2 regions of the Ruminococcus flavefaciens AE3010 genome follow, and region 1 is predicted to be linked to the other one. Evidence: riboswitches for the same ligand, from Rfam matches in the RefSeq annotation. Region 1 holds a riboswitch; the other holds the start of a gene.
The links. Region 1 has a riboswitch for thiamine pyrophosphate ahead of thiS (sulfur carrier protein ThiS). Riboswitches for the same ligand answer to the same signal wherever they lie in the genome.

Region 1 (4,419 bases):
CATACGGCATGACACAGAATCTCAACAATATCTCCGACGGCATAAGAAGTGCAGTTGACAAGCAGGTGCAGTCCGAGCGTATGAAGATAGAGCTGGTCACAAATGTATCCCACGATCTGAAAACGCCGCTGACCTCCATAATCAGCTATATTGATCTGCTTTCAGCCGAGGAGATGAGCCCTGCGGCAAGGGATTACGTTACGATCATCAGCCAGAAGTCCGACCGTCTGAAAGCAATGGTGGCAGACCTCTTTGACCTTGCAAAAGCCACCAGCCGCTCCGATATGAATAGTGAACAGATAGATGCTGTGATACTCACACAGCAGGTATTGGGCGATATGGCGGATAGGATAGCTCAGTCGGGTATGGAAGTGCGCACGGACATCAAGGCGGAGTCAGCTCCCATAATGGCTGACGGAAAGAAGCTGTACCGTGTTATGCAGAACCTTATTGACAACGCGCTGAAATACTCCATGGCAGGTACAAGGGTGTATGTTTACCTTGAAAACGACGGGAAGAACACCCATATTTCAGTGAAGAATATATCTGCCGAGGAAATGGATTTCACTCCCGAGGAGATTACAGAGCGCTTCACAAGAGGCGACAAATCAAGAACTACAGAGGGCAACGGTCTTGGACTGTCTATAGCCAAGAGCTTCACGGAAGCCTGCGGCGGCTCTTTTGAGATAGTGATTGACGGAGATATGTTCACAGCAAATGTAACTCTGCCCCTTATAGAAAAATAAATCGGTAAAGCCCGCTCACATGAGCGGGCTTGCTATTTCAAGGCAGATGTATTATAATTAATGTGTATTGATACACTGATCACATCAAGGAGCACTGCATTATGCATTTTGTTGAAGCAAAGGGGCTGCTGTCCTCAAAAAACGGAATGAATATATACCGCGGCTGCACTCACGGCTGCATTTACTGCGACAGCCGCAGTCTGTGCTATAATATGACCCATGCCTTTGAGGACATTGAGGTAAAAAGCAATGCACCTCAGCTTCTGGAAAAGGCTCTGCGCTCCAAGCGGAGAAAGTGCATGATAGGTACTGGCTCCATGTGTGACCCTTATCTGCCCATAGAGGGAGAGCTCAAGCTCACGCGGAAATGTCTTGAGCTTATTGAGCAGTATCAGTTCGGAGCAGCTGTGCTCACCAAATCCGACCTTATCATGCGCGATATTGACCTGCTTGCTTCCATAAATCAGCAGCAGAAGGCAGTAGTCCAGATGACCATGACTACCTATGACGACAAGCTTTGCAGTATCATCGAGCCTGCGGTATGCAGTACCCACAGGCGCTTCAAGGTCCTTATGGAGATGAAACGCAGCAATATCCCCACTGTTGCGTGGCTGACGCCGTTTCTGCCCTATATAAACGATACCGAGGAGAATCTCCGCGGACTTCTTGATCACTGCGGAGAAGCATGCGTCAAGGGCATTATCTGCTTCGGTATAGGTCTCACGCTCCGTGACGGCAACAGGGAGTACTTCTATTCGGCGCTTGACAGGCATTTTCACGGACTCTCCGACAGATACCGCAGGGAATACGGCAACGCCTATGAGATAGTCAGTCCTAACCATGACAGACTTATGAGGATATTCAATGAGTTCTGCGAAAAATACGGCATCATGCAGAACAGGGAGTGCTTTGCATATCTCAGCGAGCTTCCCGAAAAGTACAGGCAGCTCACACTTTTCTGACAAAGATGTGTGTAAAACGTAAAAATGGAAAATAGGACTTGATTTTCAAAAAACATAGTGATATAATATAATAAGATTTACAGGGGAGCTTGCAGTACAGGCTGAGAGGAAGGTGTGACCTTCGACCCTTCGACCTGATTTGGTTAATGCCAGCGTAGGGAGTGTGCTTTTCAGAAGATACATTCGGGAAACTGCGCATGGCGGTTTCCCGATTTTTTGTTAGGAGGTATCGGAATGGTAAAGATAAACGGAGAGCTTCTCGACAAGGACGGCAAGACCGTTTCGGAAATGCTTGCTGATATGGACATAAGCAGTCAGCGCGTAGCCGTAGAGCTCAACGAGGAAATAGTTCCAAAGGCTAAGTATGGCGAGACTGTGCTGAAAGACGGCGATAAAGTCGAGGTAGTCCGCTTTGTGGGAGGCGGCTGATAAGTGATACCCACAAGAGAAGAAATGTACGCCGCTCTTGAAAATAGACACGGCGCGGAGCTCCAGAAGAAGCTGAGCACGGCTTCCGTTGCTGTCTGCGGACTGGGAGGACTTGGCTCCAATATCGCCATCGCACTTGCAAGGGCAGGTGTGGGGAAGCTCCATATAATTGACTTTGACAGAGTGGATATCTCAAACCTCAACAGGCAGCAGTACTTTCCCGAGCAGCTTGGACAGCTGAAGTCTGACGCCCTTTATGACACATTGAAGCGCATTGCGCCATACTGTGACATCAGAAGTGAGTGCGTTAAGCTTGACGAGGAGAATATCCCACAGCTTCTTGCAGATGATGATATTATCGTTGAAGCCTTTGACAAAGCCGAACGGAAAGCCATGCTGGTGAACTGTGTGCTGGAGAATATGCCGCAGAAATATCTGGTATCGGGTTCGGGAATGGCTGGGATAGCCCCCTCCAATACGATAACCACAAAGCGCATCACAAAGCGCTTTTACCTTTGCGGTGACGGAGTAAGCGATGTTGCCGACGGAATGGGACTTGTAGCTTCGAGAGTGCTTATCTGCGCAGGCCATCAGGCTCACGCAGTCATAAGGATAATTGCGGGAGAATACGATATAAATTGAGAATGTAGAATTGAGAATTTAGAATTAATGTATGATGACAATAGTTTTACTATCTGATATGTGAACGAAGCGAACTCCTTCATTCTCAATTCTTAATTCAAATCAAAAGGAGTAATCACAATGAAAGACGATAAATTAGTAATCGGAGGACATGAGTTCTCCTCACGTTTTATACTGGGTTCGGGAAAGTATTCACTGAGCCTTATCGAAGCGGCTGTAAAGTACGCAGGCGCTGAGATAATCACACTGGCTGTACGCCGCACAAACTCCAAGGAGCATGAGAATATCCTTGACTATATCCCAAAGAACGTTACTCTGCTCCCCAATACATCAGGCGCAAGAAATGCAGACGAGGCTGTTCGTATCGCCCGTCTTGCAAGAGAGCTTGGCTGCGGCGACTTCGTAAAGATCGAGATAATGCGCGATACAAAGTATCTTCTTCCCGATAATCAGGAAACTGTCCGCGCTACGGAGATACTTGCAAAGGAGGGCTTCATAGTAATGCCCTATATGTATCCCGACCTCAACACCGCCCGCGACCTTGTGAACGCAGGCGCGGCTTCCGTAATGCCTCTTGCTTCGCCTATAGGCTCAAACAAGGGACTTGCCACAAAGGATTTCATACAGATACTCATTGACGAGATAGACCTGCCAATAATCGTTGACGCAGGTATCGGCAGGCCCTCACAGGCTTGCGAGGCTATGGAAATGGGAGCTGCCGCAGTTATGTCAAATACAGCACTTGCAACAGCAGGCGACCTGCCCGTAATGGCAGAGGCTTTCAGACAGGCGATCGAAGCAGGCAGAAAGGCTTATCTTGCAGGTCTGGGACGTGTTCTCACAAGAGGAGCTGCTCCCTCTGATACGCTGACGGGCTTCCTCAGAGACTGATGATTCATCTTGAAAAGGTAAACGGCGGCAATATCCGCGGCATACTTGAGCTCAGTGTTGATGAGAGTCAGGAATACTTTGTTGCGGATAACAGAACGAGCATAATCGAGGCTTATGCCACGCTTAACAGCGGCGGACATGTATTCACATTCGGTATATACGATGATGAAACTCCCGTTGGCTTTGTAATGATAGGCTTCGGTACCGATGAATACTGGTATGAGCCGCCGAAGATAGCCGAAAACACATACAATATCTGGCGCTTTATGATAGACAGACGCTTTCAGCACAGGGGCTACGGCAGGGCTGCATTGCAGCTTGCAATTGACTTTATCCGCACATATCCATGCGGCAAGGCTGAGAAGTGCTGGCTTTCATATGAGCCTGAAAATACAACAGCCGAAAAGCTGTACAGCTCCTTGGGCTTTGAGCCAAACGGCGAAAAGGACGGCGATGAGATAATTGCCGTGCTGAATCTGTAAAGAAGGTAATTTAATGGAAAATCACTATTTTGTGGACTCGGATAAGCTCTCCGAGGCTGCACTTAAAAAGAAGCACACACTTGAAACCGACCCGTCTTCACGTACAAATCATATGGAGTACATGGAGGGCATGGAGCGTATCAAGTCCGATATAATGGAAAGAGTTCTCACGGAGATGAATAGCTACGACTATTCGCAGTATACTGCCCGTGATGTAAATGCTGCCCTCAACCATGATGTATGTACGGTGGAGGACTTCAAGGCGCT
Region 2 (4,419 bases), 750 kb from region 1:
CCTCGATAGACATGGTCTTTTCTCCGAGAGCGTCAGCTATGCGCTGCGCCGCATACTTGCTGTTTCCTGTTGCCGAAAAATAAACGATCATATGTACATCCCCTTACATATTATTATGTCACATCAATAGTTTTCCCTGCGCACCTCAAAATAGCTCTGCGGGTGGAAGCATACGGGACATACCTCGGGAGCCTCAGTGCCTATTACTATATGTCCGCAGTTTCGGCACTCCCACATGGTAACGCCGCTCTTTTTGAACACTTCCATAGCCTCAACGTTATGGAGCAGAGCGCGGTAACGCTCCTCATGATGCTTCTCGATAGCTCCTACGCCGCGGAACTGCTCCGCAAGGTCGTGGAAGCCCTCTTCGTCGGCTTCCTTAGCCATTCTTTCATACATGTCAGTCCACTCGAAGTTCTCGCCCTCGGCTGCATGGAGCAGATTCTCGGCAGTATCACCTATTCCGCCAAGCGCCTTGAACCACAGCTTTGCATGTTCCTTTTCGTTTTCGGCAGTTTGCAGGAACAGTGCAGCTATCTGCTCGTAACCGTTCTTCTTTGCAACGGAAGCATAGTATGTGTACTTGTTTCGCGCCTGCGATTCGCCTGCAAATGCTTCAAGAAGATTCTTCTCGGTCTTTGTGCCTGCATATTTGTTGCCGCCGCTGCTCTTGGCTGGTGCGGAGCTTATAAGCTCAAACTGGTCTGCACCAACTCCGCAGAGAGGACATTCAAAGTCCGCAGGGAGCTCGTCGCCGATGTACTCATAGCCGCAGACTGTACATCTCCATATAGTCTCGCCGCTGTCTGTCTTGCCAACGGGTACGGCGTCATTCTTGGTAACCTTTTCAAAATCTGCCTTGCCGTGCTTGCATATAGGACAGACAAAGTCGTCGGGCAGCTCCTCGCCAACGTACTCATAGCCGCAGATAACACATCTCCATATGGTCTGACCGTCGGGAGTCTTTCCAACTGCTTCGGGCTTTGGCTTGATATTGCTCTGGTAGTATTCATAGGTTGCGGAAGGAGTATCGCTGAGGACTTCCATATCCGTAACATCGGCTATGAACATTGTATGTGAGCCAAGGTCGATGCTGTGCCATACAGAGCATGATATAAAAGCATTAGTGCCCTTTGTTATGATAAGAGTGCCGTTTTCAGCACGTTTGCAGTCGGTGAAGTCCGCAAACTTGTCCACGTCGCGTCCCGACTGAAATCCGAAATGCTTGAAAAGCGAAAAGTCAGCATCGGTACCTATTACGGAAGCCGTGAATTTTCCTGTGTCCATTATCATATCGTGAGTATAGTTGGTCTTTGCAACAGTAAGGCTCACTCTGTTGGGAGATGAAGTCACCTGCGCAAGGGTATTTGTGATACAGCCGTTATCCTTGCCGTCACGATTGGCTGTAACGACGAATAGTCCGTAGCTTATTTTGTACATTGCTTTCTTGTCCATAGTAGATACCTCCAATTATATAAAAGTATATTTGCTGAGTAACCGCAGCATTTCATACTATAATTTTACCAAAACTTTTCTTGCATATCAAGTATATTTTGTAAACATTCATTCATTATCCCGAACTCCTGAAAATATTCTCCCGAAATCGGCTCCAAAAGCTTGCATTCAGCATTAAAGTGTGCTATAATATGACACGAAAAAGGGAGCTTGTGTAACAGGCTGAGAGGGAGTTCATAACTCCGACCTTACCTGATTTGGATAATGCCAACGTAGGGAAATACTTATGTAAGATAGGTGTGTCTCTCTGCGGGCACACCTTTTTATTTTCAAGCTCCGCTTGAAAAGTTGAGAGTTTTCTTGAGGAACGCCGAGGGCGGCGTTCCCTACAATGTGTCATTTGGAGTTTATGCGTAATTCGCGGACTGCCAAAGGCAGCCCCTACAATTTGACTTTCAACTCTCAATTCTCAACTCTCAACTTCGCAAAGCTTCGCTTTGCAAAGCGGGACATCGGGGGCACCACCTTGTCTCGCTATACAAAATTAATGCTGGGGCATAAGCCCGAAACCACTGCAAAGGAGAAATGAACATGAGAACAGCATTAACGATCGCAGGAAGCGACTCCTGCGGAGGCGCCGGCATTCAGGCGGACATGAAGACCATGACCATGAATGGTGTTTTCGCTATGAGCGCGATAACCGCTCTCACCGCACAGAACACGACCGGCGTAACAGGTATTATGGAGGTAACGCCTGAATTCTTAGCCATGCAGCTTGACGCTGTGTTTGCGGACATTCGTCCCGACGCAGTAAAGACAGGCATGGTATCCTCTGACAAGCTTATAAAAACTATCGCTGCAAAGCTCCGCGAATACAAGGCGGAGAACATCGTTGTGGACCCCGTTATGGTGGCTACAAGCGGCGCAAAGCTCATTGCCGACGAGGCCGTGGAAACTCTAAAAGCCGAGCTCCTTCTCATTGCGACTGTCGTAACCCCCAATATCCCCGAGGCTGAGATACTTGCGGATATGAAGATAACCTCACAGGACGACATGGTAAAGGCTGCTCAGATCATCGGCGAGAAATACAGCTGCGCCGTGCTCTGCAAGGGCGGTCACAGCCTCAGTGACGCTAACGACCTGCTCTGGAACAGCGGCAGCAAAAAATGGTTCAACGGCAAGCGCATAGATAACCCAAATACCCACGGTACGGGCTGTACCCTGTCAAGCGCTATCGCTTCCAATCTTGCAAAGGGCTTCACTCTTGAGAAGTCCGTGGAACGCGCAAAGGACTACATCTCGGGGGCTCTCGCAGCAATGCTTGACCTCGGTAAGGGCAGCGGTCCAATGAATCACGCCTTCGCTCTCTCGGGAGAGTTCGCAAAGGAGGCGGAATAATGGAACAGAAACGCACTTCCGTTTATGAAAACGGACTTATCTGGTTCGGCGCAGGTGTTTCCATTGCCGAGATAATCACAGGTACTTATTTCGCACCTCTCGGCTTCGGCAAGGGACTTCTCGCTGTTATAACCGGTCACATCATCGGCTGCGCTATGCTTTTCCTTGCAGGTCTTATCGGTGGAAAAGCCCGCAGAAGTGCTATGGAGACCGTTAAAATGAGCTTCGGCAGCAAGGGCGGTATCTTCTTCTCTATACTCAACGTGCTTCAGCTCGTTGGCTGGACTGCTATCATGATATACGACGGTGCACTTGCCGCAAACGGCATTTTCGGCGCAGGAAAATGGGTGTGGAGCCTTGTTATAGGCGGACTCATCATACTCTGGATACTCATCGGTATCAAGAACCTCGGAAAAATAAACACTGTTGCAATGGCTGCACTTTTCATACTAACCCTCATTCTCTGTAAGGTCATCTTCTTTGACGGCAGCGAGCTCCCCATATCCGAGGAGAGCATGAGCTTCGGCGCAGCTGTTGAGCTTTCCGTAGCAATGCCGCTTTCATGGCTGCCCCTTATCAGCGACTACACAAGAGAAGCCGAAAAGCCTGTGGCTGCTACAGCTGTCAGCGCTTTAGTCTACGGTATCATAAGCTGCTGGATGTATGCCATCGGCATGGGTGCGGCTATATTCACTGCCGAATCCGACATCGCTCAGATAATGGTTAAGGCAGGTCTCGGCATTGCAGGACTTCTTATCGTTGTATTCTCAACTGTTACAACTACATTCCTTGACGCATACTCTGCAGGTATCTCGGGCGAATCCATATTTGCCAAGCTCAAGGGCAAATGGGTGGCTGTTGCGGCTGCCGTTATAGGTACTGCCGGAGCCATACTCTTCCCCATGGACGACATCACAAACTTCCTCTATCTTATCGGCTCGGTATTTGCTCCCATGATAGCTGTTCAGATAGCGGACTACTTCATACTCAAAAAGGACAGCTCCGACAAGAGCTTTGACGTAATAAGCTGTATCGTATGGGTACTGGGCTTTGCGCTGTACAGATTCCTTATGACAAAGGATATCCCCGTGGGAAATACTCTCCCCGATATGGCTGTAACTATTGTATTATGCGTTGCTGCAAAGAAGATATTTGCAGGCAATACAAAATCACTGAAAGCAAAAACAGAATAACTACTTAACAGGAGAAATATAATGAGAAATTATCATACACAGATGGAAGCGGCTAAAAAGGGCATAATCACTCCCGAAATGGAAATTGTCGCTAAGAAGGAATATATCGGCGCTGAGGAGCTTCGCGCTCTGGTTGCAAAGGGAGAGGTTTGTATCCCCTGCAATATCAATCACAAATCCATATCCCCCGAGGGTATCGGTACCAAAATGCGCACAAAGATAAACGTGAACCTGGGTATCTCAGGCGACGCAAAGAACTACGACGTGGAAATGGAAAAGGTAGATATGGCGCTGAAATTCGGTGCTGAGGCTATCATGGACCTGTCCAACTACGGCAAGACCAACACATTCCGCAAGGCTCTTATCGAGAAGT

Region 2: linked by a shared signal. The riboswitch ahead of thiD (bifunctional hydroxymethylpyrimidine kinase/phosphomethylpyrimidine kinase) and the one ahead of thiS (sulfur carrier protein ThiS) in region 1 are both predicted to bind thiamine pyrophosphate.

Annotation. Positions count from the first base shown of each region.
Region 1 covers NZ_JAGT01000001.1:130,233-134,651, forward strand. Annotated here, with positions in the region: gene N774_RS17855 (sensor histidine kinase) at 1-746, shown strand, start outside; gene N774_RS0100635 (SPL family radical SAM protein) at 848-1,708, shown strand; TPP riboswitch at 1,780-1,886, shown strand; gene thiS (sulfur carrier protein ThiS) at 1,943-2,137, shown strand; gene thiF (sulfur carrier protein ThiS adenylyltransferase ThiF) at 2,141-2,779, shown strand; gene N774_RS0100650 (thiazole synthase) at 2,900-3,670, shown strand; gene N774_RS0100655 (GNAT family N-acetyltransferase) at 3,670-4,152, shown strand; gene thiH (2-iminoacetate synthase ThiH) at 4,166-4,419, shown strand, end outside.
Region 2 covers NZ_JAGT01000001.1:879,153-883,571, forward strand. Annotated here, with positions in the region: gene N774_RS0103760 (EFR1 family ferrodoxin) at 1-91, opposite strand, end outside; gene rbr (rubrerythrin) at 124-1,455, opposite strand; TPP riboswitch at 1,648-1,751, shown strand; gene thiD (bifunctional hydroxymethylpyrimidine kinase/phosphomethylpyrimidine kinase) at 2,047-2,853, shown strand; gene cytX (putative hydroxymethylpyrimidine transporter CytX) at 2,853-4,046, shown strand; gene thiC (phosphomethylpyrimidine synthase ThiC) at 4,068-4,419, shown strand, end outside.